DNA from 2 places in the Mesorhizobium sp. M4B.F.Ca.ET.058.02.1.1 genome. Region 2 is predicted to be linked to the other one. Evidence: predicted binding sites of a transcription regulator. Region 2 holds the regulator's gene; the other holds the start of a gene.
The links. Region 2 encodes LexA, which represses DNA repair genes until DNA is damaged. Its sites were predicted from a motif close to TGTTCNNNNTGTGTTCNG; they were not measured.

Region 1 (16,096 bases), 2.1 Mb from region 2:
GCCGCCGGTGCAGGCGGCCGCCATCCTGCTGCCGATCCTGTGCCTGATGGACATCGTCTCGGTCTGGACGTGGTGGGGCGTCTACGATCGCAAGATGCTGGTCGACATGATGCCGGGCGCGGTGATCGGCATCGGCCTCGGCTGGCTGACGGCGGCGCTGGTCACCGAGGAGATGGTGCGACTGATCGTCGGCGCGGTCGCGCTGATCTTCGTGCTGCGCTGGCTCTACCTGCAGTTCCGCCACGGCGCCGACCATGCAGCTGCGCCCAACCGCGTGGCGGCTGCCTTCTGGGGCACCGTCGCCGGCTTCACAAGCTTCGTCGCCCATGTCGGCGGCCCGCCCTTCCAGGTCTATGCCCTGCCGATCCGGCTCGACCCGAAAGTGCTGTCTGGCACATCGGCGATCTTCTTCGCCGCCACCAATGCGCTGAAGCTGATCCCCTACTTCGCGCTCGGCCAGTTCGACACCACCAACCTGACGGCGTCCGCCGTGCTGATGCCGCTGGCGCCGCTGGCGACCATCGCCGGCGCCTGGCTGGTGCGGCGCATGCGGCCGGAGATCTTCTATCCCTTCACCTACGCGACCGTCGCGATCGTTGCGGTCAAGCTGCTCTGGGACGGGATCGCCGGCCTGATATAGGCGGCGAGAATATCCGGCCGCCCTCGCCAATTGCGCTGTCAGGCGGCGCTTTCCACCAGCCGGCGGCCGCCGCCAAAGGCCAGCGTGGCGCCTGCCGCAACCACCAGCGCCATGCCGGCGAGGATGGCGATGTCGTGCACGGTCGGCTTGAGCACCATGTCGGCGATGATCACCAGCATCACCGAATAGTCGAAGCGGGCGGCGCCCATGACGCGCTGGCCCACGGCAAGGACGGCCGGAGTCACGCCATCCTTCGCGATCATGTCGGCCATGCGGTCGGCGCTCGGCTTGAACACGAGCATGCCGATCGCGAAGGTCGTGGCGTAACCGGCAAGGCCGATCAGGATCCAAAGGTCGGAAAAGCCAACCCAGAAAGCGCACATGATGAGGCCGAACAGCAGCGTCAGCATCGACATCGGCGCGAAGTAGCGGTTGCCCAACTGCCCGGTGGCACGCATCGCCTGCAGCTTGCCCTCGACATTGCCGGCGCGCTCGGCAAGCAGTCCAAGCAGGAACAGCGCGAAACCGCCGCCGACCCACAGAGTGGCCGAGACGACGTGGAGAAACTTGACAATCGAATACCAGTCCATGGGTTCGCTCCTGGCGATTTGCGGTCGAGCGGATTTGCCCGCCGGTTCAGAGGAGCGGGCGTTTAGCGTGGCGCCTGTTTCGGAACGATGTCGCGTGGGAGGCGGGCTTGTTTCGGCACCGGCATTCGCAGCCGTGCGGCGGACCATGGCCCGAACCACATTGCCGGGGCCGATTCGGCATCACGGCGGCTGTCCTGTTACGGCACAGAAGCGGCGCGCCTGGTAAAAAAATCTCGGCGCCGTTAAGACTTCATTAAGCTTTACAGGCGTTTACTATGCGCATCCAGTGATCTGGATTCTTACCGAGTGGTTGGAGCCACTTTGTTTGACGCCTCCCTGTTAAACTCCTGAGAGCCGCCTTATCCGCGGCTCTTTTTTTGTCCGCGGGAACCGTCGGCCGGGCCGTTAACCCTTCGTTAAACATGTGCTTGCCTTCACCGGCGGCGAAGCGCATTTTCAAGCTCAGTCGTTTTAGGGTGCAGGGCGTTACGGCAAGAATGCCGATTCGGCTTGCGGCAGTGCAGGGGCGTAGCGATGAACGAGCCTTCCAAGGGAAGCGCGAAAACCATCAAATTGGCGGAGCGCCGGGTTTTCTCCCAATCCTTCAAGCCGCTCTATCAGGAGGGCATGGGCCTCGTCGAACAGGCCGCCGAATATCTCGACGGCAAGGGCCGGGCCGAGGCCAAGAAGTTGTCGCGGACGGCTGCGACGCTCTATGCGGCCGAATCGATGCGGCTGACCACCAGGCTGATGCAGGTTGCCTCCTGGCTGCTGCTGCAGCGCGCCGCCAATTCCGGCGAGATGACCCGCGACCAGGTCGCCTCGGAAAAGTCCAAGGTACGGCTCGACACCGCGTCCGCGCATGACGAGGCGATCGGCTGGAACGAACTGCCGAAGGAATTTCTCGACCTCGTCACCCGCTCGCTGCGCCTGCAGGCGCTGGTACGCCGCATGGACGAGGAGATCTACGGCAGTGCGCTGGCCGACATGCCGCCAGCCGCCCGCCGCGTCAATCCGGTCTCCGACCAGATCAGCCTGCTGAACACGGCCTTCGCCCGCGGCTGATCCGGCAGCTTGATAATTCGCTCTGATGGCCATCCAGCGCCGTTTTCTGCGCTTCCCTACAGCGCCGCGCGTCCTTTCGGACGCGCAAAGGACGCTGTAGCGCTTCTTGATTTTGCGCGCAGCTCACTGCACTTGAGTACGCTTCGCTCCGGTTCTCGAAAGCAACGCAATATGGCTCATCAGACCAAATTCTGAAGCTGCCTGTCCCTGCCTGAGCCGTTTCTGGTTTGTTCACATTTTGCTGGCATCGCCCTGCGTTGGAGGTAGACTCGGCGCATGGGGGAAGCGATTCGCATCATCGGCATCGATCCGGGGCTGAGGCGCACCGGCTGGGGCATCGTCGAGAGCCTCGGCAATTCGTTGCGCTTCGTCGGCTCCGGCACGGTGCGTTCCGACGACAAGGCGGCGCTCGCGATCAGGCTCTGCCAACTGCATGATGGGTTGGTCGAGGTGCTGCATCAAGCTATGCCGCATGAGGCCGCGGTCGAGCAGACCTTCGTCAACAAGGATGCGACGGCGACGCTGAAGCTCGGCCAGGCGCGCGGCATCGCCATGCTGGTGCCGGCGCGCGCCGGGCTGGTGGTCGCCGAATATGCCCCCAACGCCGTCAAGAAAGCGGTGATCGGCGTCGGCCACGGCGACAAGAAGCAGATCCACATGATGGTCAAGGTGCTGATGCCGAAAGCGGTGTTCGACACCGATGACGCAGCCGATGCGCTTGCCATCGCCATCTGCCACGCGCATCACCGGCAAAGCGCCGCCTACCGGATTGCAGCGCTGGCGTAAGGGGACAGCGATGATAGGCAAACTGAAGGGCACGCTGGACGAGATCGACGAGGATTTCTGCCTCGTCGACGTGCATGGCGTCGGTTATGTCGCCCATTGCTCGGCGCGCACGCTGGCCTCCCTGCCGTCGCCCGGCGAGGCGGTGGTGCTGTTCATCGAGACCTATGTGCGCGAGGACATGATCCGGCTCTACGGTTTCCAGTCGGCGCTTGAGCGCGAATGGTTTCGGCTCCTGATGAACAATGTGCAGGGCGTCGGCGCCAAGGTGGCGCTGGCCATCCTCTCGACGCTGGCGCCGGCCGACCTCGCCAACGCGATCGCCTTGCGCGACATCGCCATGGTGTCGCGCGCGCCGGGTGTCGGCAAGAAGGTGGCCGAGCGCATCGTCACCGAATTGAAGGCCAAGGCGCCGGCCTATGCGGGCGCCGCCTCGGGCACGATCGGGCTGAAGCAGGAGCTCGGCGAGGGCGTGGCGCCGGCGCCGATCACCGACGCCGTCTCGGCGCTGGTCAATCTCGGCTATTCGCGCGACATCGCGGCCAACGCGGTTTCGGCGGCGCTGAAGGCGGCGGGCGAAGGCGCCGACGCCTCGAAGTTGATCCGTTTCGGGCTGAAGGAACTGGCGCGGTGAGCCTATGAAACTCAGTGGCTGGATTGACTTCCAGAGTGGTTTGGTTTTCTAGTGCGGTCCGTTTTTGCATGAGTAATCGACATGCGCCATTTCGCGACCAATATCGAAGGGAATTCAGGATCGGTTCTGGCCGAGTCTGAACGTCGCGCGCGCCTGCGGCATTGTCGAAGATAGCTTCATACAGCAATCCACTCGTCAGGCCGCTTCATTTGGAGCGGCCTTTTTATTTGGAGCGGGTAATGTTCCCGGTAATCGAAACCGTAAGCGATGTTCTGCCGCACATTCAGGGCAACATCGGCTTCTTTCTGACCCGCTTCGATGACTATGATGTCATCGACTATGGATTTGTGGGCGACGATACTTTTCGCAGCCCGATGACGCTCGAATGCCGTGGCTTGAAGTTCGCCAAGGACGGGCGCCTCATTGCCCGCCCGTTTCACAAATTTTTCAACCTTGGTGAGAGACAGCGCCCGGAAGACGTCGACTGGACGGTGCCGCATGTCGTTTTGTCGAAGCTCGATGGCTCGATGGTTCATCCGTGTGTCGTTCGTGATGAACTCGTGTTCATGACTCGGATGGGCGTCACGGCACAATCGACCGCCGCGTTGGCGCACGCTGGTGAGAATATTCGCAAGCTTTCGAAATGGGCCGTCGATGCAGGCATGACGGTGCTTTTTGAGTTCACGTCCCCCGAAAACAGGGTCGTCATCGCGTATAATCGGCCGTCGCTGACGCTTCTGGCCGCACGCGACAACCGGACCGGTCTCTATTCTACCTATCAGGAGCTTCAATCGCTGGCCGCCGAATTCGACGTGCCGCTGATCCAGTCGGTTCAGATGACGAGCTCGACAAGGGATTTCGTTACGATTGCCCGAAGCCAAGAGGGTATCGAAGGCTATGTCATTGCTTTCGATGACGGTCAGAGGTTCAAGCTCAAGACCGCATTCTACGCATTGCGGCATAAGGCGCTGTCTGGCCTTGCTCATGAAAAAACATCCTCGCATGGGTAGCAGAGGGTGCTGTGGACGACGTGGTCCCGCTGCTCGCGGCTGACCTTGCCGAGGAACTGAAGGCCTATCAGTCTGTGGTGGTCAACGGGCTCAACAGACACCTTGGCGATCTTGCCGCTTTTGTTACCGGGCACTCGGGCCGGGAGCGGAAGGAATTCGCAGCGGCAGTCAGCTCCAATCTCGATAAGAGACTCCAGGGGGCGGCTTTTGCCATGTTCGATGGAAAAGACGGCAGCGAAGTGCTTAGGAAACAACTACTGTGGGCCAGCTACGATGAGTCGCGGCTCGAGAGCATTCGTGATCTCTACGGCATGTCATGGAAGTCTCCTGCTATGACCGTCGAAGTGGGTTAATGAGATACCTTTGGCGATGCCCCCAGCAAGGACGAGGATGGATTTGTGAACGACCGCCTCATTGCTCCCGACAAGCGCGGCGAGGATGCCGACCAGAGCTTGCGGCCGCAGTCGCTCGACGAGTTCGTCGGCCAGGCGGCGGTCAGGGCCAATCTCAAGGTCTTCGTCGACGCCGCCAAGGGACGCGGCGAGGCGCTCGACCATGTGCTGTTCGTCGGACCGCCTGGCCTCGGCAAGACGACGCTGGCGCAGATCATGGCGCGCGAGCTCGGCGTCAACTTCCGCTCAACGTCGGGGCCGGTCATCGCCAAGGCCGGCGATCTCGCCGCGCTTCTCACCAATCTCGAAGACCGTGACGTGCTGTTCATCGACGAGATCCATCGCCTCAATCCGGCGGTGGAGGAAATCCTCTATCCGGCAATGGAGGATTTCCAGCTCGACCTGATCATCGGCGAGGGACCGGCCGCGCGTTCGGTCAAAATCGACCTCGCCCGTTTCACGTTGGTCGCCGCCACCACACGGCTCGGGCTTTTGACCAATCCGTTGCGCGACCGTTTCGGCATTCCGGTGCGGCTCAATTTCTACACGGTCGAGGAGCTGGAGCAGATCGTGCGCCGTGGCGCGCGCATCCTTTCGATGCCGCTCGGCGACGATGGCGCGCTGGAGATCGCCAGGCGGGCGCGCGGCACGCCGCGCATCGCCGGCCGGCTGCTGCGCCGGGTGCGCGATTTCGCCAGCGTTGCCGGCGATGGCCATGTCGACCGCCGCATCGCCGATGAGGCGCTAACCAGGCTGGAGGTCGACGGGCTCGGTCTCGACGCGCTCGACCGCCGATACCTGTCGATGATTGCCCGCAACTTCGGCGGCGGCCCGGTCGGCATCGAGACAATCGCGGCTGGGCTCTCCGAGCCGCGCGACGCCATCGAGGACATCATCGAACCTTATCTGATCCAGCAGGGCTTCATCCAGCGTACGCCGCGCGGGCGCGTGCTGACCGCCAATGCCTGGCGCCATCTCGGCCTCGACGCGCCAAAGGATCTGGCGCAGCAGCAGATCAGCCTGTTCCAGGAGGAGTAACGCAGATTTGTTCCCCACTTGCGCGGGGAACGGCCTGTCTGCGCAAAATCTGCTCGCCGCGGCCAAGCTGAAGACGCAATTGCCGCCTCTAGCTTGACGCAATTGCCATACCAAGGGCCGGGCGGACCTATGATCACCAGACGTGGCTTCCTGCGCCTCATCGGCGGCTCGTTCCTGTCGATGGTGTCGCTCAGCGCCTATGCGGTCGGCATCGAGCCGATGCTTCTGACACATGTGAAGCGCTATTCGCTGATGCCACCGCACTGGCCGGCGGGCCTCAAGCTGCGTGTCGTTGCGCTCGCCGACATCCATGCCTGCCGTCCCTGGATGACGCCGGAGCGGATCGCCTCGCTTGCCGCCGAGGCAAACGCCTTGCGTCCGGATCTCATCGTCCTGCTCGGCGACTATGTCGCCGGCATGCGCCTGGTAACGGACGAGGTGCCCGCTTCGGAATGGGCCTCGGCCCTGTCCGGCCTGAAAGCGCCGCTCGGCGTCAAGGCGATCCTCGGCAATCACGACTGGTGGCACGATCCTGTTGCGCAAAGGGCGGGGGCCGGACCAACCGAGGCGCGCAAGGCACTCGAGGGCGCCGGCATCACGGTGCTGGAAAACGATGCCTTGCGCCTGGAAAAGGACGGACACGGCTTCTGGCTGGCAGGCCTCGCGGACCAGCTAGCGTTGCTGCCGGGCGACGGCCGCGACGAGCCCAGGGGCCTCGACGACCTCGATGGCACGCTGGCCAAGGTGAGCGATAGCGCTCCCACAATCCTGCTCGCCCATGAGCCTGATATCTTCCCGAAAGTGCCGTGGCGGGTTTCGCTGACGCTGTCCGGCCACACCCATGGCGGGCAGGTGCGGCTGTTCGGCTATTCGCCGGTCGTGCCTTCGCGCTACGGCAATCGCTACGCCTATGGCCATGTCGTCGAAAACGATCGAAACCTGATTGTGTCCGGCGGACTCGGCTTCAGCATCATGCCGGTGCGTTTTGGCATGCGCCCGGAAATCCTGCAGATCGATCTCGGGTCCGCCTGAACCGCCCGCTTCAGTGAAGCGACCTGATCGCGTTCATTATGTCAGGCTCGGCCTTGTCGCCGTCGAAAGCGTCGACAATGCCGAAGGCACCGCCATAGCCCCACACCGACCAGGAGAAGCCGTGCGCCTCGGCGCGCCCAATCATCTGACTGACATAGGCGGCGCGGTATTCGGCGGGCATCACATAGGCGTTGCCGTATTCCTGGCGGATCATCCCGAATTCGCCGAGCGTGATGTTTTCCGGTCTTATCCCGTTGGCTTTCGCCCACGCTTCGACCGTCTTGAACGGCGCATCCATGATGCCGAGCAGCTTGTCGTCGCTGTCCATGCTGGCGACCTGCTCGTCGAGATAGGCAAGCATGCCGCTCCGGCGCGTCCATGGCGCCTCGGCCTTGATCCGGGCGCGGATCGTGTCCAGCGCCACATCGAGCTGCCCCTGCGGCACGGCTGTCAGCGGAAAGGGCAGGCCGGTGACATAGCGGATGAAGTCGCCGGCCCAGGTCGCGCCCTGATGGGTGAGCAGGAACGGATCGTAGGAATGGAAGGACCAGATGATGTTGTCGTCGGCGATCAGCTTCGGGTCGATCCTGGCCAGCGACGCGGCGTTGGAATAGCAGGCGCCGGTGAGGATCAGCGTCAACCTGGTGGCCGAGGAGCGCGCCGCCGCGAATAGCTTCTTCTGGCGCTCCGGCCAGAGATTTGTGCCGTCGCCGTCGCAGTCGACGATCGGCTCGTTCATCGGCTCGAAAGCGACCTGGCCCGGATCCTCGTTTGACAGCGTGCGCGCCATCTTGCGCACCATATCGACATAGGCGTCGAAGGTCCCGGGGTCGTCCATCACCTGCCCCATGCCAATCTTGCGGTTGCCGCCGGCGGGGATCAGATGCATGTCAACGATCACCTTCAGCCCGGCGCGGTTGATCATGCGCGCCGAGTCCAGCACGCTGGCGTAGAGGTCGTCGCGCAGCGCAAGTGTCTCTTCGGACAGGAAGGGGGAGGGGTCGACCGGCATGCGCAGGAAATCGAAGCCGGCATCTTTGAGCGCCTTGAGGTCATCCTCCTTGAGGAACTTTCGCCATTCCGGATAGGGCAGGATGGCGTTCGGGTCGTTCCATTTCTCCTCGCCGGTCCAGGTCGTCCACTGGTCGAGATTGAGGCCGCGCTTCATCGAGAACGTCGCGGCATAGGCGGGCAATGCCAAAGCCCCAAGCGCCAGCAGTGCCGCCATCAAGGTCTTGATCATCGCGCCCAACAGTGCCATCCGGTTCCAGCGCCGCAACACCTGCCTGCTCGGGCCAGAAAAGGAAAGCGCGATGGACGATCATGGTGAATCGGCGGCGCTCGGCGCGGGGCTTTCCGGCGCGCTGACGGAATTCGGCCATCGGCTGATGGCGCGGGTCTACTATGCCGATACCGATTTCTCCGGCGTCGTCTACCACGCCCGCTATCTCGAATTCTTCGAGCGCGGCCGCTCCGATTATCTGAGGCTCGCCGGCGTCCATCACACCGAGCTTGCCGATGGCAAGCATGGCGAGCGCATCGTCTGGGTGGTCAGGCGCATGGAGATAGACTTCAAGAGTCCCGCCCGCATGGACGACATCCTGACCATCGAGACGCGCACCGAGGATATTTCCGGCGCCCGCATCTTCATGGCGCAGCAGCTGAAGCGCGGCGACGAGGTGCTGGTCGAGGCGAAGGTCGAGGCGGCGATCATCGGCGAGAACGGCCGGCCGAGGCGCTTTCCGAGGGAGTGGGTCGCAGCGTTTATGCCAAAGGCAAGCGACTGATATTTCGGCCCTCGGCGACCTCCGCAGCCATTTGATCGACAGATGCGAGCAGCGACCCTGCGATATGGGGCGCGGCAATGCGCCGCGCTTCATATCATAACCCATCCTTAACCATAACGGTTCATGAAGAGATTGGTGAAGATTGGCGGAATCCGAACGCCTTCCTTTCACCAATATTTGCCCCGAAAAGGCCGCGAAACGGTGCATTCGGGGTGATCCCGCAAGCTTCAAGCTCGCGCGAACGGACCACAAGGGATGCCCATGGGCCCAGCCGCCAGCGACGCCCGGAAAATCTAAGGACGTAACCATGGAAAACATCGCACTCGCCGAACCGGGCGCGCATTTATCGATTTGGGCGCTGTTCATGCAGGCCAGCTGGGTCGTCAAGCTGGTCATGATCGGCCTGCTCTGCGCCTCGATCTGGACCTGGGCGATCATCGTCGACAAGCTCGTCGCCTATGGCCGCATGCGGCTGGCGCTGAACCGCTTCGAGCAGGTGTTCTGGTCGGGCCAGTCGCTGGAAGAGCTCTACCGTACGCTCGCCGACCGCAAGACCACCGGCATGGGCGCGATCTTCGTCGCCGCCATGCGCGAATGGAAGAAGAGCTTCGAGAAGGGAGCGAAATCGCCGCTCGGCCTGCAGACCCGCATAGACAAGGCGATGGACCTGGCGCTGACGCGCGAGATGGAGCGGCTGGAGGGACGGCTCGGCTTCCTCGCCACCACCGGTTCGGCCGCGCCCTTCATCGGCCTTTTCGGGACCGTCATCGGTATCATGACCTCGTTCCAGGCCATTGCCGCTTCGAAGAATACCAGCCTGTCGGTGGTCGCGCCCGGCATCGCCGAGGCGCTGCTCGCCACCGCCATCGGCCTGCTCGCGGCCATCCCGGCTGTCATCGCCTACAACAAGCTGTCATCAGACGCGAACAAGATCGCCGTGCGCATGGAAGGGTTCTCGGATGAGTTCTCCGCCATACTCTCGCGGCAAATCGATGAAAAAGTCGCGCAGAAGGCCTGAGGTACGATCATGGGTATGTCCGTAGGCATGGCGGGACGCGGCGGGCGCGGCCACAGGCGGCGCGGCCGCCATCACGGTCTGATGTCGGAAATCAACGTCACGCCGATGGTCGACGTGATGCTGGTGCTTTTGATCATCTTCATGGTCGCGGCGCCGCTCCTGACGGTCGGCGTGCCGATCGACCTGCCGGATACGCAGGCCAAGGCGATGAATGTCGATACGCAGCCGATTACCGTCTCGATCAACGCCTCCGGCCAGATCTACCTGCAGGAAACCGAGATCCCGATCGAGGAGCTGGTGGCCAAGCTGCAGGCGATCTCCAAGACCGGCTATGACGAGCGCATCTTCATCCGCGGCGACAAGCTGACAGACTACGGCACCGCCATGAAGGTGATGGCCCGCATTTCTGCGGCCGGATACAAGAACATCGGCCTGGTTTCGCTGCAGGAACAGGATCAGTAGAAGCAAGATGAGGACGGGCCTCACCACATCGGTGATCTTGCATACGGTGGCGCTGGCCTTCGGGCTGTTCACGCTGTCGTCGCCGCCTGCCATGCCTGCGTCCGATGTCGAGTCGGTGGCGGTTGACATCGTGCCGATGGAGGCCATCGCGCAGACACTGCAGGGCGACAAGAAGGCGGTGATGCATGACAAGCCGGCGCCGACGCCGACCAAGCGCCCGGACATCGTCCCCGATGCGCAGAAGGTCGGCGAAAACAGCGTCGATACCGACAAGCCGATCACGGACGAGGCCAAGCCGAAGCCGGTCGACCTGACATCGGCGCCGCCGCCGGCGCCAACGCCGACCGAAAAGCCGAAGCCCGAGGACGCGCCGAAGCCGAAGGAGACGCCGAAGCCGACGCCGGCAACGGAAGTGGCGCCGGTGCCGCAGCCGAAGGAAGAGGTCAAGCCCGAGCCGGTCAAGCAGGTGGAACCGAAGCCGACGCCGGCCAAGGAGCCGACACCAGCGCCGCAGCCGGACAAGACCGCGGCCATCCAGCCGAAGGAAGAGGTCAAGCCGGACGCCGTTGCTGAGGCCATTGCCCAAGAACCGCCGACCGAGACGACGCAGCTTCCAGACTCCGCGCCGGCGCCCGAGGCGCGGCCGAAGCCGCAGCCGGCCCAGGCCGAGAGCGCCAAGGCGCCGGACCGCAAGGACGCCGACAAGCCGGTCAAGGAAGCGTCGTCGAAGCCGAAGTCGGAAGACAAGCAGTTCAACGCGGACGAGATAACGGCGCTGCTCGACAAGCAGAAGCCTTCCGGTGGCGGCGCCAAGCGCTCGGCCCAGCAGGCTTCGCTCGGCGGCGAAAAGGACCAGGGCCAGAAACTCTCAAGGTCGGAACAAGGGGCGTTGGAAGACCAGCTCGGCCATTGCTGGACCCTCCCGGTCGGCCTCGAAGGTTCCGAGGATTTCACCGTGGTCGTTCGCTTCAACCTGAACGCCTCCGGTAAGTTGGAAGGCCGCCCGACTGTCGAAAAGTCCAGCGGCAACCCCCAGTTCGACGCCAGTGCGGTTCGCGCCGTGCAGAAATGTGATGTCGCCGGGCTGCAGGTGCCCGCCGGCAAGCAGGACATATGGTCCGATGTTCGCGTCAACTTTGATCCGAGAGCGATGCTTGGCCTGTAGCCTGAGCACCCGAAAAATCAGCAAGAGAAGCGAGAAGACATGAAATCCATCCTCAAGCCGCTCCTGGTGGTCGCCGCAATGGCGATGGGCATAATTTCTGTCGCCACCTTGCCTGCTCGAGCAACCCTCGAGCTCAACGTCAACAAAGGCAATGTCGAGCCGATGCCGATAGCCATCCCCGACTTTCAGGGAGAGCTTGGCGCGCAGATATCGGAGATCGTAACCGCCGATCTGAAACGGTCCGGACTGTTCGCGCCGATCGACAAGGCCGCCTTTGTCGAAAAGATCACGAACCCAGATGCGGCGCCGCGCTACGAGGACTGGAAGGTCATCAACGCGCAGGCGCTGGTGACCGGCAGCGTGAACAAGGAGGCGGACGGCCGCATCCGCGCCCAGTACCGGCTGTGGGATATTTTTGGCAACACGCAGCTGGCCGGCGAGCAGTTTTTCGCCAACGACGCCAATCAGCGCCGTGTCGCTCATATCATCGCCGATGCGATCTATGAGAAGATTACCGGCGAAAAGGGCTATTTCGACACGCGCGTCGTCTTCATCGACGAATCCGGCGCCAAGAATGCGCGCAAGAAGCGGCTCGCCATCATGGACCAGGACGGCGCCAACGTGCGCTATCTGTCCGACGGCCGCTCGATCGTGCTGACACCGCGCTTCTCGCCGAACCGGCAGGAAATCACCTACATGTCCTATGAGAGCGGCCAGCCGAAGGTCTATCTACTGCAGATCGAGACCGGGCAGCGCGAATTGGTCGGCAACTTCCCCGGCATGACGTTCGCGCCGCGCTTCTCGCCCGACGGCCAGAAGGTGATCATGAGCCTGCTGCGCGACGACGGCAATTCCAACATCTTCGCCATGGACCTGAGGAGCCGCTCGACCACAAGGCTGACCAATTCCACCGCCATCGATACCTCGCCGTCCTATTCGCCCGACGGCAGCCAGGTGGTGTTCACCTCCGACCGCGGCGGCCGCGCGCAGATCTACGTAATGGGCGCCGACGGCTCCGGCCAGACCCGCATATCGTTCGGCGACGGCGTCTATTCGACGCCGGTGTGGTCGCCGCGCGGCGACCTCATCGCCTTCACCAAGCAGACCGGCGGCGAGTTCCAGATCGGCGTCATGAAGACCGACGGCTCAGGCGAGCGCATTCTGTCGTCCGGCTTCCAGCAGGAGGGACCGACTTGGGCGCCCAACGGCCGCGTGCTGATGTTCTTCCGCGACTCAGCCGGCGGTCCGAAGCTGGTTTCGGTCGACCTCACCGGCCGCAACGAGCAGTCGATCCCGACCTCGAACTTCGCGTCCGACCCGGCCTGGTCGCCGCTGCTTGAGTGAGCGGTCGAAAAGGAGAATTGAAGAACTGATGAAATGAAGAATTGAAGAATGGAGAAAGAGGGCAGTTACATCAAGCGCGCCAAGGATTTGGAAGTCTATAGGCGTGCTTATGCAGCTTCCCTCGACGTCCACAGAGCGACGCTCGTTTTTCCGAAAATCGAGCAATACGCACTGCCGACCAAATGCGTCGATCCAGCAAGGCGATTTGCGCCAATCTGGCGGAGGGCTTCGCCAAGCAGACCCATTCCAGACCCGAATTCGCGCGGTTCATTTCGATGGCTATGGGATCCTGCAGCGAAGTTGAAAAGTGGATTTCGTATGCGTTCGATCTTGGTTACATCACGCAAGCGCAACGCGACGAATGGCAGCAATCCTACGTCCACATCTATGGAATGCTGGTGAATCTGAGGGAGAGATTGAAGTGATCCTTTTCCTCAATTCCCCAATTCTTCAGTTCTTCAATTCCCCTTTTTCACAGGCTGGTCGCGTTTTGGCCGCATTTCCGCCTACGGTCCGCGCGCATTGTCGCCCTTGGTAATGCGTGGGCGTAACGGCCGCGGACGGCGGCCTAATACCAAATTTTAACCGTGTTTCTTGAATGCCGGTTAACCCAAACGTGGTTACTGGGTGATCAACGAAATCACTCGAATGCGAAGGAGAGGCGGCATGGGCCGTATCGCAGCACTTACCAGAAACCCGGCCATGATCGCGCTGGTGGCGGCACTCGCCATCACGGGTTGCGCCTCGAAGAAGACCCCGAACAGCGCGGCCGATCTCGGCCTCAACGGCGCGGGCGCCGCGACGCCGGGCTCCGCCCAGGATTTCACCGTCAACATCGGCGACCGTATCTTCTTCGACACGGATTCGTCCTCGATCCGCGCCGACGCGCAGACGACGCTGTCGCGCCAGGCGCAGTGGCTGAACCAGTACAAGCAGTATGCCATCGTCATCGAGGGCCATGCCGACGAGCGCGGCACGCGTGAGTACAATCTGGCGCTCGGCGCCCGCCGCGCCGCCGCCACCCGCGACTTCCTGGTCTCCAAGGGCGTTTCGGCCCAGCGCCTGAAGACGATCTCCTACGGCAAGGAGCGCCCGGTCGCCGTTTGCGACGACATCTCCTGCTGGTCGCAGAACCGCCGCGCCGTCACCACGCTTTCGGGCGCCGGATCCTGATTGGCAAAAATACAACAGCACCATGCGAAAGGCGGCCAAATGGCCGCCTTTTTCATATCCAGCGCCCTGAAACAAAATTTGGCCGAAGTCTCGCGCCCTGCTATGAGCCGAGGGCGCTTGGTCCCACTCTGAATCGGAAGGGCGCAACGGGCTATCAATTTCACGGCGAGAGAAAGAATGCATTTCAGAACGGTCCTCAGCGGCACGCTTGCGCTGCTGCTCGTATCAAGCATCGCCGCCCCGGCAGCCGGCACGGGGCAGCCTGCCGATAGCGGGTTCTCCTTCCACCTGCCGACGCTCGGCATTTTCGGCGACAAGAAGAAACCGCAACAGCAGCAGATCGCGCAGCAGGACGGCGCCGGCGCCACTGGCCTGGAAGACCAACTCAGGCAGATGAACGGCAAGATCGAGGAACTCAATTTCCAGATACTGCAGATGCAGGAGCAGATCCGCAAGCAGCAGGAGGACAACGAGTTCCGCTTCCAGCAACTCGAGGGCGGCACGCAAGGCGGGCAGCAGCCGGCCAGCCAGAAGAAGTCGGAGGCCGCACCGCCTCCGAGCGGCGATGGCAATAGCGACAATGGCACCGACAACAGTGTCGCCGCGGCCCCGGCGACCCAGCCGCCGGCCGATGCGGGCGCCCAGTCGTCCGGCGGCGGCCAGAGCGTCGGCGAGGTCATCGTGGAATCGCAGACGGGCGACCCCGGCAAGGTAATCACCGGCGCGCCGCCGAAGCCGTTCGGCACCATCACCGTCGACAAGAACGGCAATGTGGTGAACGCCGACGAAAACACTCAGGCCACCGCCCCGGCGGCGCCGGCCGCAACCGCCGAAGGCACCAAGTCCGGAGGCACTGTGGTTGCCGCATTGCCTTCGACCAACGATCCGGACGAGCTCTACCGCAACTCCTACCAGTTCATCCTGTCGGGCGATTACGGCACCGCCGAACAGGGTTTCCGCGATCACATCGGCCGCTTCCCCAAGGACTCCAGGGCGGCGGACGCCCACTATTGGCTTGGTGAATCGCTGCTCGGCCAGCAGAAATACCGCGACGCGGCCGAGGTTTTCCTCGCCGCCAGCAAGGACTACCCGAAGGCCAAGAAGGCTCCCGACATGCTCCTGAAGCTCGGCGTGTCGCTGGTCGGGCTGAAGCAGAACGATGTGGCCTGCGCCACTTTCGGCGAGATCGGCAAGCGTTATCCCGACATCTCCAGCGCGCTCAAGGAGCGCGTCAAGCAGGAACGGGCGCTCGCGGCGTGTTAGCTTTCCGCTTGCCTGTCGGTGTCCCCAAATCGGGACCACTTTTAGGCGACACCCAGTGATGCTCGACACCGGGCCTGACCTTTCGGAACGGCTTTTTTCTGACATCGATTTATCTGACGGCGCGATTGCGGCCGTGTCCGGCGGCAGCGACTCGACCGCCCTTCTCATCCTCCTCAAGACCCATCTCGACCGAACTGCGCCCGCAACCAGGCTGCTGGCGGTGACGATCGATCACGATCTGCGGCCAGGCTCGGCGGCGGAAGCGCGCGGCGTGGCCAGGCTCTGCGCCGAGCGCGGCATCGCGCACCGCACCATCGTCTGGTCGGGGATGAAGCCATCGTCCGGCCTGCCCGCCGCCGCGCGCGAGGCGCGCTACCGGCTGCTGGCGGAGGCGGCGCATGCAGAAGGCATCGGCCTCATCCTGACCGGCCACACCGCCGACGACCAGGCCGAGACGGTGCTGATGCGGCAAGCGCGTGAAGAAGCGGCCCGTGAAGAAGGGAGACCTGACGAGGAGGCCAGCGACGAGGGCGCGCGCAGCGAGGGACGCGGGCTTGCCGGCATGGCGCCGGCCACCCTCTATGATTGGCAAAGCTGGATCGTCAGGCCATTCCTCGGCACGCGACGCGCGGCGCTGCGCGATGTGCTGCGGCGCCACAACATCGGCTGGGCCGAGGATCCGACCAATGTCGACCAGCAT
Region 2 (16,096 bases):
GTCTTCTCCGGCATTGTGGTCGCGGCCGAACGCAGCTTCATCATGCTGGCGGTGATGCTTGTCGCCGTGTTGTTCGACCGGGCAGCGCTCACCATGCGCAATCTGGCGATCTCGGCCATCGCCGTCATCCTGGTGTCGCCGCACGAAGTGGTCGGCCCGAGCTTCCAGATGTCCTTCGCCGCCACGGCTGCCCTGGTCGGCGCCTATGCCGGCTGGGCCGACTATCGCGCCGACAGGACGACCACGCCGCCGCCGAAGCGATCGTTCCTTCGCTTTACGTCGCGCAAACTGGCGATGGGGATGGGTGGCCTTGCCATGACCTCGATCATCGCCGGCAGCGCCACGGCGCTCTTCGCCATCTGGCACTTCCAGCGCGTTTCGCCACTCAGCCTGGTCGCCAACCTGGCCGTCATGCCGATCGTTTCGGTGGTCATGTTCCTGGGGGTCGCCAGCGCCCTGACTATGCCGTTCGGCCTCGACTGGCCATTCCTGTATCTGATGGGCAAGGGCCTGACCGCGATGATCGCGATCTCTGGGTGGATTTCCGAACGCTCGCCGGTCGATGCCGTCGGGCTGATCTCCATCCAGTCGGTGCTTTTCGTGACGATAGCGCTGGTCATCGCGACCATGGCCACGACCTGGCTGAGACTTGCGGCGATCCCCTTCGCTCTGGCGGGCCTGCTGACGGTTTCCAATACCCGCACGCCCGATGTGCTGATCTCGGAGGATGCGCATCTGGTGGCGATGCCGATCGGAGGCGGCGAGCTCGCCGTCAACCGGGTGCGGTCGAACGAATTCACCACCGACAATTGGAAACGCGCGCTGGTGGCCGAGACCATCGTCGAGCCGGAGACCTTCGAGACAGGGGATGCACGCTTCGACATCGATCCGCTCGACCTGCCGCCGGGCTCGCCATTTTACTGCAGGGACGGGCTATGCCTTGCCCGACATCCGTCAGGCGCAATCGTGGCGCTCGCGGAAAACCGCAAGACGGCGCGGCCGGCCTGCGCCTTCGCCGACCTGATCGTCATCGACGACGCCACCGCCTACAGTCCCTGCTGGAATTCGCTGGCCCTCGTCGTCACCAAACGTCAGCTCGCCCGCTCCGGCAGTGCCGCCGTCTTCTTCGATCCGCAATCGGCGAGCGCGCAAGCAACAATCCGCTACGCGGTCGAAAAGCCCTACCGGCCATGGCACGAGCAGCGCAAATACTCTCGCGAGGCGAGGGGACTGCCGCCTTACCAGAGACCCGAAAAACCGGTGGTCAAACTGGCGCCGTCGGCTCAGTAGCGCCGGATCAGGCCGACCAGCTTGCCTTGCACCTTGACCCGGTCAGGGCCGAAGATGCGGGTCTCATAGGCAGGGTTGGCAGCTTCGAGCGCGATCGATGCGCCCTTGCGGCGGAAGCGCTTCAGCGTCGCCTCTTCCTCGTCGACCAGCGCCACAACGATCTCGCCGGGGCTCGCCGTGTCGGCGTTGCGGATGATGACCGTATCGCCGTCGAAGATACCGGCCTCGATCATCGAGTCGCCCTTGACCTCCAGCGCATAATGCTCGCCGCCCGAGATCATGTCCGGGGGCACCGAGATCGAATGCGTCTGGTGCTGGATGGCGTCGATCGGCACGCCGGCGGCGATGCGGCCCATTACCGGGATCGACACCGCCGACACAGCGTCGTCGTCATTGCTGGGGGTACGCGACGGCGACGCCGGTTTGATTTGCCGACCGAGATTGCCCTGTCCCAGGCTTCCCTGGATGACGCTCGGCGAAAACTTCTTCGCCGCATTGAGACCGGGCGCGATCGAGTCAGGCAGGCGCAGCACTTCCAGAGCACGCGCCCGGTTCGGCAGCCGGCGAATGAAGCCGCGCTCTTCCAGCGCCGTGATCAGCCGGTGGATGCCCGACTTCGAGGCGAGATCGAGCGCCTCCTTCATCTCGTCGAACGAGGGCGGAATGCCGCTTTCCTTCAGCCGTTCATGGATGAACATCAGGAGTTCATGTTGTTTGCGCGTCAGCATGGCGGCCCCCACGGGTTCTGAAACCAGAATCAGAAAAACAAACCCAGAACAAACACTATCTGTTCCAGTTGTGTTCCGCAACCGTTTAAAGTTTAATGAATGCGTTGACGTTTTGTTCAGCGTAGCATCAGCACGCGGCAAGCGTCGCCTGCGGCTGCAGCCGGGGCGAAGGGCTCCCGCACGACAAGGCCGTTGGCGTCGGCGAGCATGCGCAGCATCGAGGAGTCCTGGATGCCGAAGGGGGTGGCAACCATTGAGCCGGCTTCTTCGCGGACCACGGCGCGCACGTAATCCTGCCTGAGATCATTGGCCTGCATCGCCGTGCCCAGGCGTGCCTCGCGCAGGTCCTGCCGGAAGTCGCGGCCACCGAGTCGCGCCAGCAAGGGCTTCAGGAACAATTGCGAGCAGACCAGGCTGGCGACAGGGTTGCCCGGCAGGCCGATACAGCGCGTGCGCCCCATCCGGCCGAACATCAGCGGCTTGCCCGGGCGCATGGCGATCTTCCAGAAATCGAGCGTCATGCCTTCGCCGGTCAGCACGTCGTGGATCAGATCGTGGTCGCCGACCGAGGCGCCGCCCAGCGTGACGATGACATCGGCCTGCTGCTCGACGGCCTGCCTGACCAGCGCGGCGATCGCTTCCTTGCGGTCGGCGGCGATGCCGAGATCGAGCGCGCGGGCGCCGACCGACTGAGCGGCGGCGGCGACGCCATAGGCGTTGGACGAAATGATCTGGTCGGGACCAAGCTCGCTGCCGGGCGGCAGCAGTTCGTCGCCGGTGGCGATGATGGCGACCAGCGGCCGCTTCACCACGCTCAAACACGGATGGTTGGCGGATGCCGCCAGCGACAGTGCCGCGGGATCAAGCAGGCGGCCCCTTTCGAGCAGCACATCGCCTTGCGCGAAATCGAGTCCGACACGCCGGATGTTGCGTCCTTGCGCCGTCGGCTGGGTTACCTCTACCGTGCCGCCGCCCAGGTCCCTGACATTCTCCTGAATGACGATGGTGTCGGCGCCTTGCGGCACTGGCGCGCCGGTGAAGATGCGCACGGCTTGCGACGGGCCGACGCTGCCTTCGAAGCCGCGGCCGGCCGGCGCCATGCCGATCACCGAAAGCCGCGCCGGCACGGATGCCACGTCGGTGGCGCGCGTCGCATAGCCGTCCATGGCGGAGGCGTTGAAGGGCGGTTGCGTGCGCAATGCCACCACGGGCTCGGCCAGCACCCGGCCGGCGGCGTCGATCAGCGCGACGCTCTCACTGGCCCGCGGCGCCGCTCCATCCAGCAGGCGCTCGAGCGCCTCGGCGACAGGAACCAGCGCCATCAAGCGCCTTCCCCGCGCCCGGCCGCCTTGTAATCGCCAGACTTGCCGCCGGTCTTCTCGACCAGCCTGATGCCGGAGATCACCATGGCGCGGTCGGCGGCCTTGGCCATGTCGTAAATGGTGAGGCAGGCGACGGAGGCCGCCGTCAGCGCCTCCATCTCGACGCCTGTCTTGCCGGTGACGCGGGCGAGCGCCGTGACCTTGAGGCCAGGCAGGGACGTGTCCGGCTCGATGTCCACCGAAACCTTGGTCAGGAGCAGCGGATGGCAGAGCGGGATCAGTTCATGCGCGCGTTTCGCCGCCATGATGCCGGCAATGCGCGCGGTGCCAAGCACGTCGCCCTTCTTGGCATCGCCGGCAAGGATCATCTCCAGCGTTTCGGCGCGCATCGAGACAAAACCCTCGGCGATCGCGGTGCGCACCGTCTCGGCCTTGTCGCCGACGTCGACCATGTTGGCTTCGCCCGAAGCGCCAAGGTGGGTGAGGGAGGTCGCCATGGTCAGAGCGCCTCGGCTGGCGCCTTGCCCGTGAGCAGAAGCTGCGTTGCGGCGGCCACATCGGCTTGCCGCATCAGGCTCTCGCCGACCAGGAAAGTGCCGATCTTGCACTTCTCCAGCCTGCGGCAGTCCTGATGCGTGAAGATGCCGCTTTCGCTGACCAGCAGCCGGTCGGCCGGCACCATCGCCGCCAGCCGCTCCGAAACGTCCAGGCTGGTCTCGAATGTCCTTAGGTCGCGGTTGTTGATGCCGATTAGCCGCGAGGAGAGCCGGAGCGCCCGCTCCATCTCGGCCTCGTCATGCACTTCGACCAGCGCATCCATGCCGAGTTCGAAGGCCGCAGACTCGAGCTCGCGAGCCATCGCGTCGTCGACGCTCGCCATGATGATTAGGATGGCGTCGGCACCCCAGGCGCGGGCCTCGAACACCTGATAGGCGTCGAACAGGAAATCCTTGCGAAGCGCGGGCAGGACAACGGCGGCGCGGGCGGCGGCGAGGAATTCCGGCGCACCCTGGAAGGACGGCTCGTCGGTCAGCACCGACAGACAGGCGGCGCCACCTTTCGCGTAGGCCCTGGCCAGCGCCGGCGGATCAAAATCGGCGCGGATCAGCCCCTTGGACGGGCTCGCCTTCTTGATCTCGGCGATCAGCCCGAAGCTGCCGGCCGCGCGCCTGGCTTCGAGCGCGGCAAGAAAACCGCGCGGCGCCTCGGCGCCATCTGCCCGCGCCTTGATCTCGGCCAGCGGCACGCGCCGCTTCGCCGCCGCGATCTCCTCGCGCTTGTAGGCTTCGATCTTGCGCAGGATGTCGGACAAGGCTCTACCCGTTCGAAATTTCGACCAGCCGGCCGAGCACCTGGAGCGCCCGGCCACTGTCGATCGCTTGCGCAGCGCTCGCCATGCCGTCGGCCAGCGTTGTTGCCTTGCCGGCCACCACCAGGCCGGCACCGGCATTCATCAGCACGGTGTCGCGATAGGCGCCCGCGGCACCTCCCAGCATATCGCGCAGCGCCTTGGCATTGTAGGCCGCGTCGCCGCCGCGCAACTCGTCCTTGGTATGGCGCTTCAGGCCGACCGCCTCGGGGGTGAGCGCGAAGGTGCGGATCTCGCCGCCGGCAAGTTCCGCCACCTGCGTCTCGCCGGTGGTGGTGATCTCGTCATAGCCGTCGCCGTGAACGACCCAGGCGTGCTCGGTGCCCAGCGCCTTCAACGCCTCGGCAACCGGCATGATCCATTCCGGCAGGAACACGCCGACCATCTGCCTGCTGACGCCGGCCGGATTGGACAACGGTCCGAGCAAGTTGAAGATGGTGCGCGTGCCAAGCTCGCCCCGGATCGGGCCGACATGCTTCATCGCCGGATGATGCGCCGGCGCGAACATGAAGCCGACGCCGGCTTCATGGATGCAGCGGCCAATCGTCTCCGGTCCGATATCGATCTTGACGCCGAGCGCGGTGAGCACGTCGGCGGCGCCCGTCAGCGAGGACAGGCCGCGATTGCCGTGCTTGGCCACGGGCACGCCGCTTGCCGCAATGACGAAGGCGGAACCCGTCGAGATATTGACGCTGTGCGAATTGTCGCCGCCGGTGCCGACGATGTCGATGGCACCGTGCGGAGCCTCGACGCGCAGCATCTTGGCGCGCATGGTGGCGACGGCGCCGGAAATCTCACTCACCGCCTCGCCGCGCACGCGCAGCGCCATCAGGAAGCCGCCGATCTGGCCGGGCGTCGCGTCGCCAGACATGATGATTTCGAACGCCTCGCGCGCTTCCTCGAACGAGAGAGGGGTGCCTGCCGCCACCTTGGCGATATGGCTCTTCAGCGCGCTCATCGGGCCTGCGCCTGGGTAACGGCGGTCTGGTCGATGCGGACGTCGTATTGCGTTTGCAACTGCGCCACCAACTGGTCGAGCAGGTCGTCCGACATGCCGGCAGTGAACGATTTCTGCGCGTCGTCAGGCACGGAGCTGGCATCGGCGCCGGCCGGCTCGAAGACTTCAGCCACCTTGTAGAGGATCTGTCCGTCGCCGGTGGGCGAGGGGATCAGCCCGGTGCCGCCTTCGCCGACACCGAACATCTCGGCGGCGCCTTCCTTGCCGAAATCGGCGTCATCGGCTTCGCGCTTCAGGCCGCGCTTGGTCTGCTTCTCGAGCTTGAGTTCGCCAGCGATCACATCGAGCGTGGCCCCGGCCTTGAGCCGCTTCTCGAGCTCGTCCGCCTTGGCGGCAAGCCGCTTTTCCGTTTCCGCCGCCGTCCAGTCGGCCACCACCTTCTGGCGGACTTCATCCAGCGTGCGGTCGCGCGCCGGCGTGATCGATCCGACTTCGTAGAAGACGAAGCCGTTGTCGGCGGTGGTCAGGCCCTCATTCTCGGTGCCGGGCTCTGCGACGAACACCGCCTTGATGAGATCCGCCGACTCCGGCAGGTCCTTGACGATGGTGTCGTCTGGCCGCTGGCCGGTGCGGTCGATCGCGTCGACGGTGACGACCTTGAGCTTCAGCTTGGCGGCGGCGTCGGCAAGCGAACTGCCGGAAGCGCGCGTGTCTTCGTAGCTGTCGTGCACGTCGAGCAGGATGCGGCTGGCCTCGCCGAGCGCCAGGTCCTTGCGGATCTGGTCGGACACCTCGGCCAGGGGCTTCACCACCTCCGGCTTGATCTCGGTGACGCGCAGGAGCACCGGGCCGAAGGCGCCCTGGACGACGGGGCTGACCTCGTTGGCGGCGAGCTTGAAGGCCGCGTCGGCCACCGCCTTGTCGGCGATCTTGTCCTTGGCGAGCGTGCCAAGCAGCGTGTCGGCCTGGGTTTTGCCCTCGGCGGTGACGAGCTTGTCGAAAGTCGCGCCCGCTTTCAGCGAATCGAACGCGGCCTTGGCCGCGTCCGGCGTCTTAAACACCAGCTGCTCGATGGTGCGCATCTCGGGCGTCGTGTAGCGCCCTTGTTCTTGTTGTAGTCGTCGCTGATCTGCGGATCGGTCACCGCGGTCGGGTCCATGATGTCCTGCGGTTCGAGCCTGACATAGGAGAACTTGCGGTATTCGGGCGCCGCATATGCCTTCTTGTTGGCGTCGAAATAGGTCTGGAGCACGCTGTCAGACGGCGCCTCGATCGGCTCGACCAGCGTCTTCGGCAAGGTCAGATAGTCGATGGTGCGATCCTCGCCGCGGTAGAGCGCGACCGCCTTGAGGAAGGTCTGCGGAGGCTTGAGGCCGTCCGAAACCGCCTCGACGATCTGCTGGCGCACCGCAACCTGGGCGCGATTCTTCAGATAGTCCTCGGGCCGCATGCCGATCTGGCGCAGCAGGTATTCGAACGTCCTGCGGTCGAACTGGCCGCTTGGCCCCTTGAAGGCCGGATCCTCGCGCGTGAGTTCGGCGAGCCGGTCCTTGGACAGACCAAGTCCGAGCTTGCGGGCCTGCTCGTCGAGCACCGCGCCCGAAACGAGCTGCGCCAGCACCTGGTTGTCGATGCCGAGGGCCTGCGCCTGCTCGCGCGTGATGCGCTGGCCGAACTGCTGCGACATGACGCTGATCTGGCGGTCGTAGGCGAGGCGGTATTCGTTGATCGAAACCGCCGTGCCGCCGGCTGTGATCACGGAATGATGGCCGCCCAAAGTTCCCGATAGACGCCCCGAAATACCCCAGACGGCAAAGCTGATCACCAGCAAAGACAGCAACGCCTTCGCGACCCAGGTGCCCGCCGCGTTTCTCAAGATACCAAGCATGCCTACTTCCGATTTTTGCGCATTTTTCGTGCGCCCGAGTCTGAAACAAGCGCAATAGCGCCCTTCCGGTCCACTGTCGATTGCTTTGTGGCCTGATTTTGATAGTGAGTGCGCAAGCCAAATCTCGCCTGGAGAAGCAAAGCCCATGACGCCTGGAATCCGCCCGCTCGTTGCCGGCAACTGGAAAATGAACGGCACCAGCGCCTCGCTCAACGAACTGAGGATGATCGGCAACGGCTTCATGAGCGGCCTCGACGCCGAGACGGAGGCGCTTGTCTGCGTGCCAGCGACCCTGCTTTCGCACGCCGCCGAAATCCTCTCGCGCACCCCGGTTCGGGCCGGTGGCGAGGATTGCCATCCCAAGGAAAGCGGTGCCTACACCGGACGGATTTCGGCCGAGATGCTAAAGGACGCCGGCGCCAGCCACGTCATCGTCGGCCACTCCGAGTGCCGCGCCGATCTCAGCGAGGACGATGCCACCATCCACGCCAAGGCCTCCGCGGCATGGCGGGCCGGGCTGGTGGCTATCATCTGCATTGGCGAGACAAGGGCCGAGCGCGAGGCAGGCACGACGCTCGACGTGCTGTCGCGCCAGGTCGCCGGTTCCGTGCCGACAAGCGCCACTGCGGCCAACACCGTCATTGCCTACGAACCGGTTTGGGCCATCGGCACCGGCCTGACGCCGACCGCCGATGACGTCGCCGAGGCGCATGCGCACATCCGCGCAAAGCTGACGGAGCTGCTTGGCGGCGCGGCCGCAAAGATACGCATCCTCTATGGCGGCTCGGTCAAGCCGTCCAACGCTGTCGAGTTGCTCGGCGTCGCCAATGTCGACGGCGCGCTGGTCGGCGGCGCCAGCCTGAAGGCGGCGGATTTCCTCGGCATCGCCGAAGCCTATCTGAATATCTCCTAGTCGCGGAGCCAGCCGGCCGGCGCGGCCGAAATCGTTGCAAAGGGCGCATTGCTCCCCATATTCCGGCCACGGGCTTGGAAATGCCGCTAAAGCATTGTAAGGAGCCGCCTCCAAATCACCGGTCGTATCCGCGGCCGCGCAAGGCCTTGCCAGGATAAACTATGGAAACCGTACTGATCGTCATTCACCTTATGGTCGTGCTCGCGCTCGTCGGCGTGGTGCTGCTGCAGCGCTCCGAAGGCGGTGGTCTCGGTATCGGTGGCGGTTCCGGTTTCATGACGGCGCGCGGCGCCGCCAATGCGTTGACGCGGGCGACCGCGATCCTGGCGGCTGCCTTCTTTGCAACGTCTCTCACCTTGTCACTCGTGGCGCGCTACGGCGAAAAGCCGATCGACATCCTCGATCGCGCTCCGGCGTCGTCCAGCAACGCCGGCAAGGGCGTGCTCGACCAGTTGCCGGGCAACGCGCCGGCCGGCGCCACCGCACCGGCCGCTCCGTCGACCTCGACGGCGCCGGCGGCACCCGCCAGCGGATCGGCGACGCCGCCCTCATCGGGCAACGGCGCCGCGACGACAGCGCCTGCGCCGGCACCAGCGAATCCGGCCACCCCGCCGGCAGCCAACGGCGTCACCTTGCCGGTCACACCGCAGGTTCCGAACCAATAGCCCGGCAAGCTTATCGGGCCGCGATCTGTTGTCGTTTGATCACAGTCGCGGCAAATGCCGCACATTCACGAAGATTCAACCGGGCGTAGCCTGACGGCGCGCTTGAGGCGTCGTGGCCTGATCGATTATACATTGCGCGCGGCACTTTCGGCGTCCTTGGGGGCGCCGGGCGACGCCGTGGCAACAAAGCATTACACGATCGGATCTTCGCCATGCAGCTTCGCAGCTTCATTTTCATGGGATTCTTTGCCGTGCTCGGCATGAGTTCCGCAGCCTTCGCCGGCACGCCGGCAAACATGGCCGCATCGCCATCAGTCGAGATAACCGGCGCCATCAATGTCGCCGTCAAAAGCGACGCAACGCAGCTGAAGCTTCTCAAGAAGAAGAAAAACCCGACTCCGGCCGATCTCGCCCAGATCAGCAAGCTCGAGGACAAGATCGCGGCCGACAAGGAAGCCGCCAGGACCAAGGCGCTCGAAGCCCGCAAGCTGGCGATGCGCGACGCAGCCAAGGCCAAGGCCGACGCGGCCCGTCAGGAATGGCTTGCAAAGAAGGGCCAGTCCGCCGCCGAGACGAAGGTGGCCGACGCCAAGCCCGGCAAGAAAACTGTCAAGATCATCGAGCCGATCGCGCCGGTCGAACCGATCCAGTCGGCCGAGCCGATCCCGGCCGAGGCGATGAATGTCGCGCTGACCGGCAACAATGGCGAGCTGCGCAGCGAGGCGCCCGGCCAGAAGCAGAGCAGCCGTGGCCTGTTCGCAGGACTGTTCGGCGGCTCATCGTCGTCATCGATCAGCTATCTGCCCGAGACGCGTGCCCTCGATTCGGCTCTCGCCAAGAAGGACGCCAAGAAGCCGTTCAAGGTGAAGCCGGAATTCGTGCCGCAGGACGTCACTTTCACCGGCTATGAGCCGGGCACGATCGTCATCGACACCAGCGCCCGGCGTCTCTACCTCGTCGAATCAGCCTTCACGGCGCGCCGTTATGCGATTGCCGTCGGCCGCGAAGGCCTGCAGTTCAAGGGCACGGTCGCTGTCGGCGACAAGCAGGAATGGCCGCGCTGGATCCCGACGCTCGACATGCAGAAGCGTGAACCGAAGCACTACGGCCAGTACAAGGACGGCATGCCCGGTGGCGGCGAGAACCCGCTCGGCGCGCGCGCTATCTATCTCTATGACGGCAAGAAGGACACGCACCTGCGCATCCACGGCACCATCGCGCCGCAGTCGATCGGAACCAGCGCCTCCAACGGCTGCTTCCGCATGATCAACGAGCACGTCATGGACCTCTACAGCCGGGTCAAGGTCGGCACCAAGGTCGTTATCATCTGAGGCTTTTGCCATCATGCCGAAAGGGCCGGCTCAGCCGGCCCTTTTGTTTTGACTGAAACTATTCCTTGCCCTTCGGGGCTTCGCGCCTTCTTGGGAAAAAGCCTTCGCGGCGGTTTTTTCTCTGGCGGAATCAATCCGGCCGCGTTAAGCGATGACTCCCATGGCGCGATATGTATTCATCACTGGCGGCGTGGTTTCCTCACTCGGAAAAGGCATCGCCGCGGCAGCTCTTGGGGCTCTCCTGCAAGCGCGGGGTTATCGCGCGCGCATCAAAAAGCTCGATCCCTACCTCAATGTCGACCCCGGCACGATGTCGCCGTACCAGCATGGCGAGGTGTTCGTCACCGATGACGGCGCCGAAACCGACCTCGACCTTGGCCATTATGAGCGCTTCACCGGCCGCTCGGCAAACCAGCAGGACAACATCACCACCGGCCGCATCTACAAGAACATCATCGAGCGGGAGCGGCGCGGCGACTATCTCGGCGCCACGGTTCAGGTCATTCCGCATGTCACCGACGAGATCAAGCATTTCGTCCTCGACGGCAATGACGACTACGATTTCGTGCTGTGCGAGATCGGCGGCACGGTCGGCGACATCGAGGCCATGCCGTTCCTCGAGGCGATCCGCCAACTCGGCAACGACCTGCCGCGCAACAACGCGGTCTATGTGCATCTGACCCTGATGCCCTACATACCGACCGCCGGCGAATTGAAGACCAAGCCGACGCAGCACTCGGTCAAGGAGTTGCGCGGCATCGGCATCGCGCCCGACATTCTTTTGGTGCGCGCCGACCGGCCTATCCCCAAGGAAGAGCGCCGCAAGCTGTCGCTGTTCTGCAATGTGCGCGAAAGCGCCGTCATCCAGGCGCTCGACGTGCCGCACATCTACGACGTGCCGATGGCCTATCACAAGGAGGGGCTGGATTCGGAAGTGCTCGCCGCCTTCGGCATTGATCCGGCGCCGAAGCCGCGCATGGAGCCGTGGCAGGCGCTCTCCAATCGCATCCACAATCCGGAAGGCGAAGTGACCATCGCCATCGTTGGCAAGTACACCGGCCTCAAGGATGCCTATAAGTCATTGATCGAGGCGCTGTCGCATGGCGGCCTCGCCAACCGCGTCAAGGTCAAGCTCGACTGGATTGAGAGCGAGATCTTCGAGAAGGAAGACCCGATTCCGTGGCTGGAAAAGGTGCATGGCATTCTGGTTCCCGGCGGCTTCGGCGAGCGCGGCTCGGAAGGCAAGATCCTGGCGGCGAAATTCGCCCGCGAGCGCAAGGTGCCTTACTTCGGCATTTGCTTCGGGATGCAGATGGCCTGCATCGAGGCGGCACGCTCGCTGGCCGGCGTCGAGCATGCGTCGTCGACCGAGTTCGGTCCGAGCGACGAACCGGTGGTCGGCCTGATGACCGAATGGCTGAAGGGCAACATGCTGGAGAAGCGCAGGGCCAGCGGCGATCTCGGCGGCACCATGCGGCTCGGTGCCTATCAAGCCGAGTTGGCCAAGGGGTCGAAGATCGCCCAGATCTACGGCGACACCCAGATTTCAGAGCGCCACCGCCATCGTTACGAGGTCAATATCGACTACAAGGAACGGCTGGAGGAATGTGGCCTGGTCTTCGCCGGCATGTCGCCCGATGGCGTGCTGCCGGAGACGGTCGAATACCCCGACCATCCCTGGTTCATCGGCGTGCAGTACCACCCGGAGCTGAAAAGCCGGCCGCTCGACCCGCACCCGTTGTTTGCCAGCTTCATCGAGGCGGCGATGGAGCAGAGCCGCCTGGTCTAGGGCGCGCGGCCATGCAGACCTATGTCGCGCTGCTCTACAGCATCATCCTCGGCGAGGGGCGGCGTGTGGTCATGGCCGACCTCAAGGCGATGGCGGAAGGCCTGGGCCTGAAGAGCATCCGCACACTGGTAGCGACCGGCAATCTGGTGTTCGAAGCGCGGGCGACCAAGGTTCCCGATCTCGAGCAAAAGCTGGAGACAGCGTTCGAAAAGACCTTCGGCCGCCATGTCGACATCATCGTGCGCAGCGCCGACGACTGGTTGAAGCTTGCGATTGGCAATCCATTTCCGGCCGAATCGGCAGAAGCCGGCGACCAGGTCGCGGTGCGGGTGATGCGCAAGCCTGTCGCCGAGCACGCCATCTCTTCGCTTCAAGTCTACGCCGCCGAGGATGAGGCGGTGCTTTTGGTCGACGGCGACATCTGGCTCGTGTTCTCGCGCGAGCGGCCAAGCTCGCGGCTGCTTGCGGCCGCCAATCACAAGCGTCTCGGCATCGGCACCTCGCGCAACTGGAACACGGTCCGCAGGTTGGCCGAAATGGTAGGCAGTAGGCCGTAGGCAACAGAGGAACCCTGCTGCCTACTGCCTGATTTCAGGCCTTCGCCGTCTTGGCGCCGGCGCCGAGCGCCATGGTGCGCAGCACGTAGTAGACGGCGCCGGCGATGGCTACGCCGAAGAACCAGCCATAGACACCCCACCAGGACGGCAGCCAGTTGGTGAAGTTGGGCAGGATCGAGGAGAAGATCGCGCCGATGCCGGCGGCGATGAAGGCGTTGACGTGCCAACCGCCCTGGAAGCGGAACTCGCTGTCTTCGCGGTAGAGCGCCTCGACATCGACCTCACCCTTCCGGATCAGGTAATAGTCGACCATCATCACGCCGAAGATCGGTCCCATCGTCGCGCCGATGATGCCGACGAAGTGCGCGGCGCTGCCTTCCCAGGGCGCGAAGGGGTAGAGCACGAGCGCGATCAAGGCCGCGATGTAGCCGCCCTTCTTGAAGTTGATCTGGCGCGGGAAGACGTTGGAGAAGTCGAAGGCCGGCGAGACGAAATTCGCCACCACGTTGATGCCGAGCGTCGCCACCGCGAAGGTGAGCGCCGCGAGCGCCGCCAGGAACCAGCTGTCGAACTTGGCCGAGATCTGGTCGGGATGCAGCAGCACCTCATGGTAGACATCGTAGGCGGCAATCGTGGTGACGCCGGCGACCAGCGAGAACAGGATCAGGTTGACCGGCAGGCCCCATATATTGCCCTTGCGCAGCGCCGCGTTGTCAGGCGCGTAGCGGGCGAAGTCACAGAAGTTGAGATAGAGCGCCGAGAAGTAGGTGACCCAGATCGCCGCGACGCCGAAGAGCGCCGTCCAGGAGCCGGGATCGCCTGGAATGCCGGCATCGGCGGTCTTTTCGCGCAGGACATCCATCGGGATGTCGCTGGTGAAGGCAAAGCTCCCCGACTTGACGCAGAGATAGATCGCCAGGAGCAGCATCATCACCCACACCGCCGGACCGGCCCAGTCCTGAAACCGCCGCACTGTTTCCATGCCCTTCTGGATGATCAGCAACTGCAGCGCCCAGATAATGACGAAGCAGATCACTTCCAGGGTTGAATGGCCGAGAAGGTGCGAAGTCTTGTTGAACTCATCGAACCACTGCAGTCGCGTCAGCAGCGCCACGATGGCGCCCGAGGCGGCCGCCGTTTGCGCGCCGTACCAGAAGCAGGCGACGATGGCCCGGACCAGCGCCGGGACGTTGGCGCCCCAGATGCCGAAGGAAGCGCGTGCCAACACCGGGTAGGGCACGCCGGTCTTCACGCCGGCATAACCGACCATGTTCATCAGCACGTAGATGATGAGCGAACCGATGCCGATGGCTATGATGAAGTTGACGAAGCCGCCGCAGAAGAGAAACAGGCTCGCCGCCAGGTAGTAGCCCCAGAGGCTGTGGACGTCGGACGTCCACACGTTGAAGATCGAGAATGGTCCCCAGTTGCGGACCTTGGCCGGAGCCAGATCCTCATTATACAGGTCAGGCGATGCGCCTTGTATGGTCATTGCGATGTCCTCCCCTTGTGCGACGCGCCTCCACGCGTTGGTTGCGCAGGTTATGCCTGACGCAAGGGAACCGGCAAGCAACCCATTTGCCGGCTTTGGCCTTAAAGATATTCAATGAGAATCGTGCTTATCGCAGGCCGGTATTGCGGATTCCTCCTTTTTGTCGCGCGAGTCGGCGATCGGCTTTCAACCCTCCTTTGCCGGCGTTCGATCGTACCAATGGGATCGGCCGGCGTTGCTTCGAGGCATCATTTTTTTTCGCGCTCATTTGATTTTTGTGGAACCAAATGGTCCGGCGGGTGTTTAATGTGGTTCTGTGCACCGCGATCGGCCGGGAGGAAAACGATGGATCGCTTGCATTTCTTTACGCCCGTGCGGATTCTGCCTGGGCAAGGTCAGCCTGTAGAAGAAGTGGACAGTGTCGCCGAGGCGATGGTGTTCCTGCGGAAATGGCCAACGGGGCGCCGCGGACCGGTTTATCAATGCGCCCTGAATTGCTGTTCCGCCGCCATGGCCGGCAATATGTCGGCCGAGGAAGCGAGAAAGGCCTTTACCGGCTTTGCCCGCATCACCCGTCTGCTCGACGACGACATGGCCATGCCGATCGGCGGCGAGGCGATGGACAACGTTTACGCCTTACGTCGGTAGGCGCCGTATCTCGCCAGAACTGGCTGGTGTTCGTGCCCTTGCGGCGCGGACCGTGGCTCCTTGCTTATCCGTTGGCTTTCTCAGCTCCCATCACGAGGCACGGCCGTTTGAGGGCGCACAAGACGACGGGTTGCTCGGCCCCCGCGTGCCGTTCCGAGGCGGTGACGTCCCATCCCGTCTCCTCGCAACCGTTTGTGGTGATATTCAAGCTCTTTCCCCACATCTTCTGTACTTGGCGCCGCCACAGGAAATTCCATGGCTCAGGTCGCCGGCGCCGCATGGAGCATGGGTTGTTCTACGATGCTGTCGGACAGATCTGACGGAGATGCCTCGCTTCCGGCTGTGTCCCGCAGAACGAATGTCGCGATCAGGAAGGCCTGCACCACCACCAGGGCGTAGCTGGCCAGAATGACCGCGCAGGGCACGACGAAATTTAACTGCGGCGCGGCGCCAAGCACGACAGGGACGGTCCAGGATACGGCGGAAATGACGCCGCAACCGATCAACGCCGCCTTGGTGCGGCCCTTGACCCCGGACAGAAGCGGATGGCCGATCCGCTGGCGCAGGAATGGCAGCACAAGCCGATGAATGGCTAAGCCATTGATCGACAGGATGGCGACGATGGTCACTTTGGCCCAGATTTTCGGGTTCATCAGCTTTTGCGGTTCCGCCACCTGATAGAGCAGAAGAAAACCGATGCCGGAAATCCAGAGCATCAGGAGCCCCGTCGCCACAAAACGGCTGATCCATCCGACATTGCCGACGAGTTCGGCGGTGACGACCATCCGACGGTAGCGTGCCAAGAGCAGGTCGAGGAAGACAGCACCGCCGAACCCGAAAACCAGGCCAGCGAAATGGAGCAGCCGTAGAAGCGTGCGGATATAGGATACTAGGTCCGGCGCCAAACTCAGCGAGAAATCCATACCGCTCAACTTCCCCCCGAAAACGCGCAAAGATTCCTTCACGCCCGCGAAAGCGCGTCGCTGCGCACGAACGATCGACATTGTTTGATTTGCATTCAGGCATCCGACGGGACCGGAAAATCCGACGTCGGATGCGCTGCTGTCTATTTAATCATGAGCGTAAGTGTCAAGTATGAAATGTAAAGACGCCAGCGATTTCGGAGTGGCTTGAAAGCAGTCCACA

Region 1: a site for LexA is predicted at 2,513-2,530, ahead of ruvC (crossover junction endodeoxyribonuclease RuvC). Genes of this name have one in related genera too.

Annotation. Positions count from the first base shown of each region.
Region 1 is NZ_CP034450.1:5,060,691-5,076,786, forward strand. Features, by position in the region: gene EJ073_RS24565 (sulfite exporter TauE/SafE family protein) at 1-640, shown strand, start outside; gene EJ073_RS24570 (DUF2269 family protein) at 679-1,230, opposite strand; gene EJ073_RS24575 (DUF1465 family protein) at 1,765-2,295, shown strand; gene ruvC (crossover junction endodeoxyribonuclease RuvC) at 2,572-3,081, shown strand; gene ruvA (Holliday junction branch migration protein RuvA) at 3,092-3,712, shown strand; gene EJ073_RS24590 (RNA ligase) at 3,952-4,722, shown strand; gene EJ073_RS24595 (hypothetical protein) at 4,734-5,075, shown strand; gene ruvB (Holliday junction branch migration DNA helicase RuvB) at 5,121-6,152, shown strand; gene EJ073_RS24605 (metallophosphoesterase) at 6,282-7,184, shown strand; gene EJ073_RS24610 (cellulase family glycosylhydrolase) at 7,195-8,445, opposite strand; gene ybgC (tol-pal system-associated acyl-CoA thioesterase) at 8,498-8,971, shown strand; gene tolQ (protein TolQ) at 9,279-9,989, shown strand; gene tolR (protein TolR) at 9,999-10,451, shown strand; gene EJ073_RS24630 (energy transducer TonB) at 10,459-11,616, shown strand; gene tolB (Tol-Pal system beta propeller repeat protein TolB) at 11,656-12,960, shown strand; gene EJ073_RS32570 (four helix bundle protein) at 13,143-13,385, shown strand; gene pal (peptidoglycan-associated lipoprotein Pal) at 13,627-14,133, shown strand; gene ybgF (tol-pal system protein YbgF) at 14,311-15,396, shown strand; gene tilS (tRNA lysidine(34) synthetase TilS) at 15,455-16,096, shown strand, end outside.
Region 2 is NZ_CP034450.1:720,101-736,196, forward strand. Features, by position in the region: gene EJ073_RS03585 (ComEC/Rec2 family competence protein) at 1-1,290, shown strand, start outside; gene lexA (transcriptional repressor LexA) at 1,284-2,018, opposite strand; gene glp (gephyrin-like molybdotransferase Glp) at 2,135-3,340, opposite strand; gene moaC (cyclic pyranopterin monophosphate synthase MoaC) at 3,340-3,837, opposite strand; gene trpC (indole-3-glycerol phosphate synthase TrpC) at 3,840-4,652, opposite strand; gene trpD (anthranilate phosphoribosyltransferase) at 4,657-5,667, opposite strand; partial or broken gene EJ073_RS03615 (SurA N-terminal domain-containing protein) at 5,664-7,555, opposite strand; gene tpiA (triose-phosphate isomerase) at 7,701-8,468, shown strand; gene secG (preprotein translocase subunit SecG) at 8,630-9,133, shown strand; gene EJ073_RS03630 (L,D-transpeptidase) at 9,346-10,464, shown strand; gene EJ073_RS03635 (CTP synthase) at 10,616-12,253, shown strand; gene EJ073_RS03640 (DUF1697 domain-containing protein) at 12,265-12,810, shown strand; gene EJ073_RS03645 (NCS1 family nucleobase:cation symporter-1) at 12,845-14,302, opposite strand; gene EJ073_RS03650 (DUF982 domain-containing protein) at 14,648-14,950, shown strand; gene EJ073_RS03655 (hypothetical protein) at 15,211-15,954, opposite strand.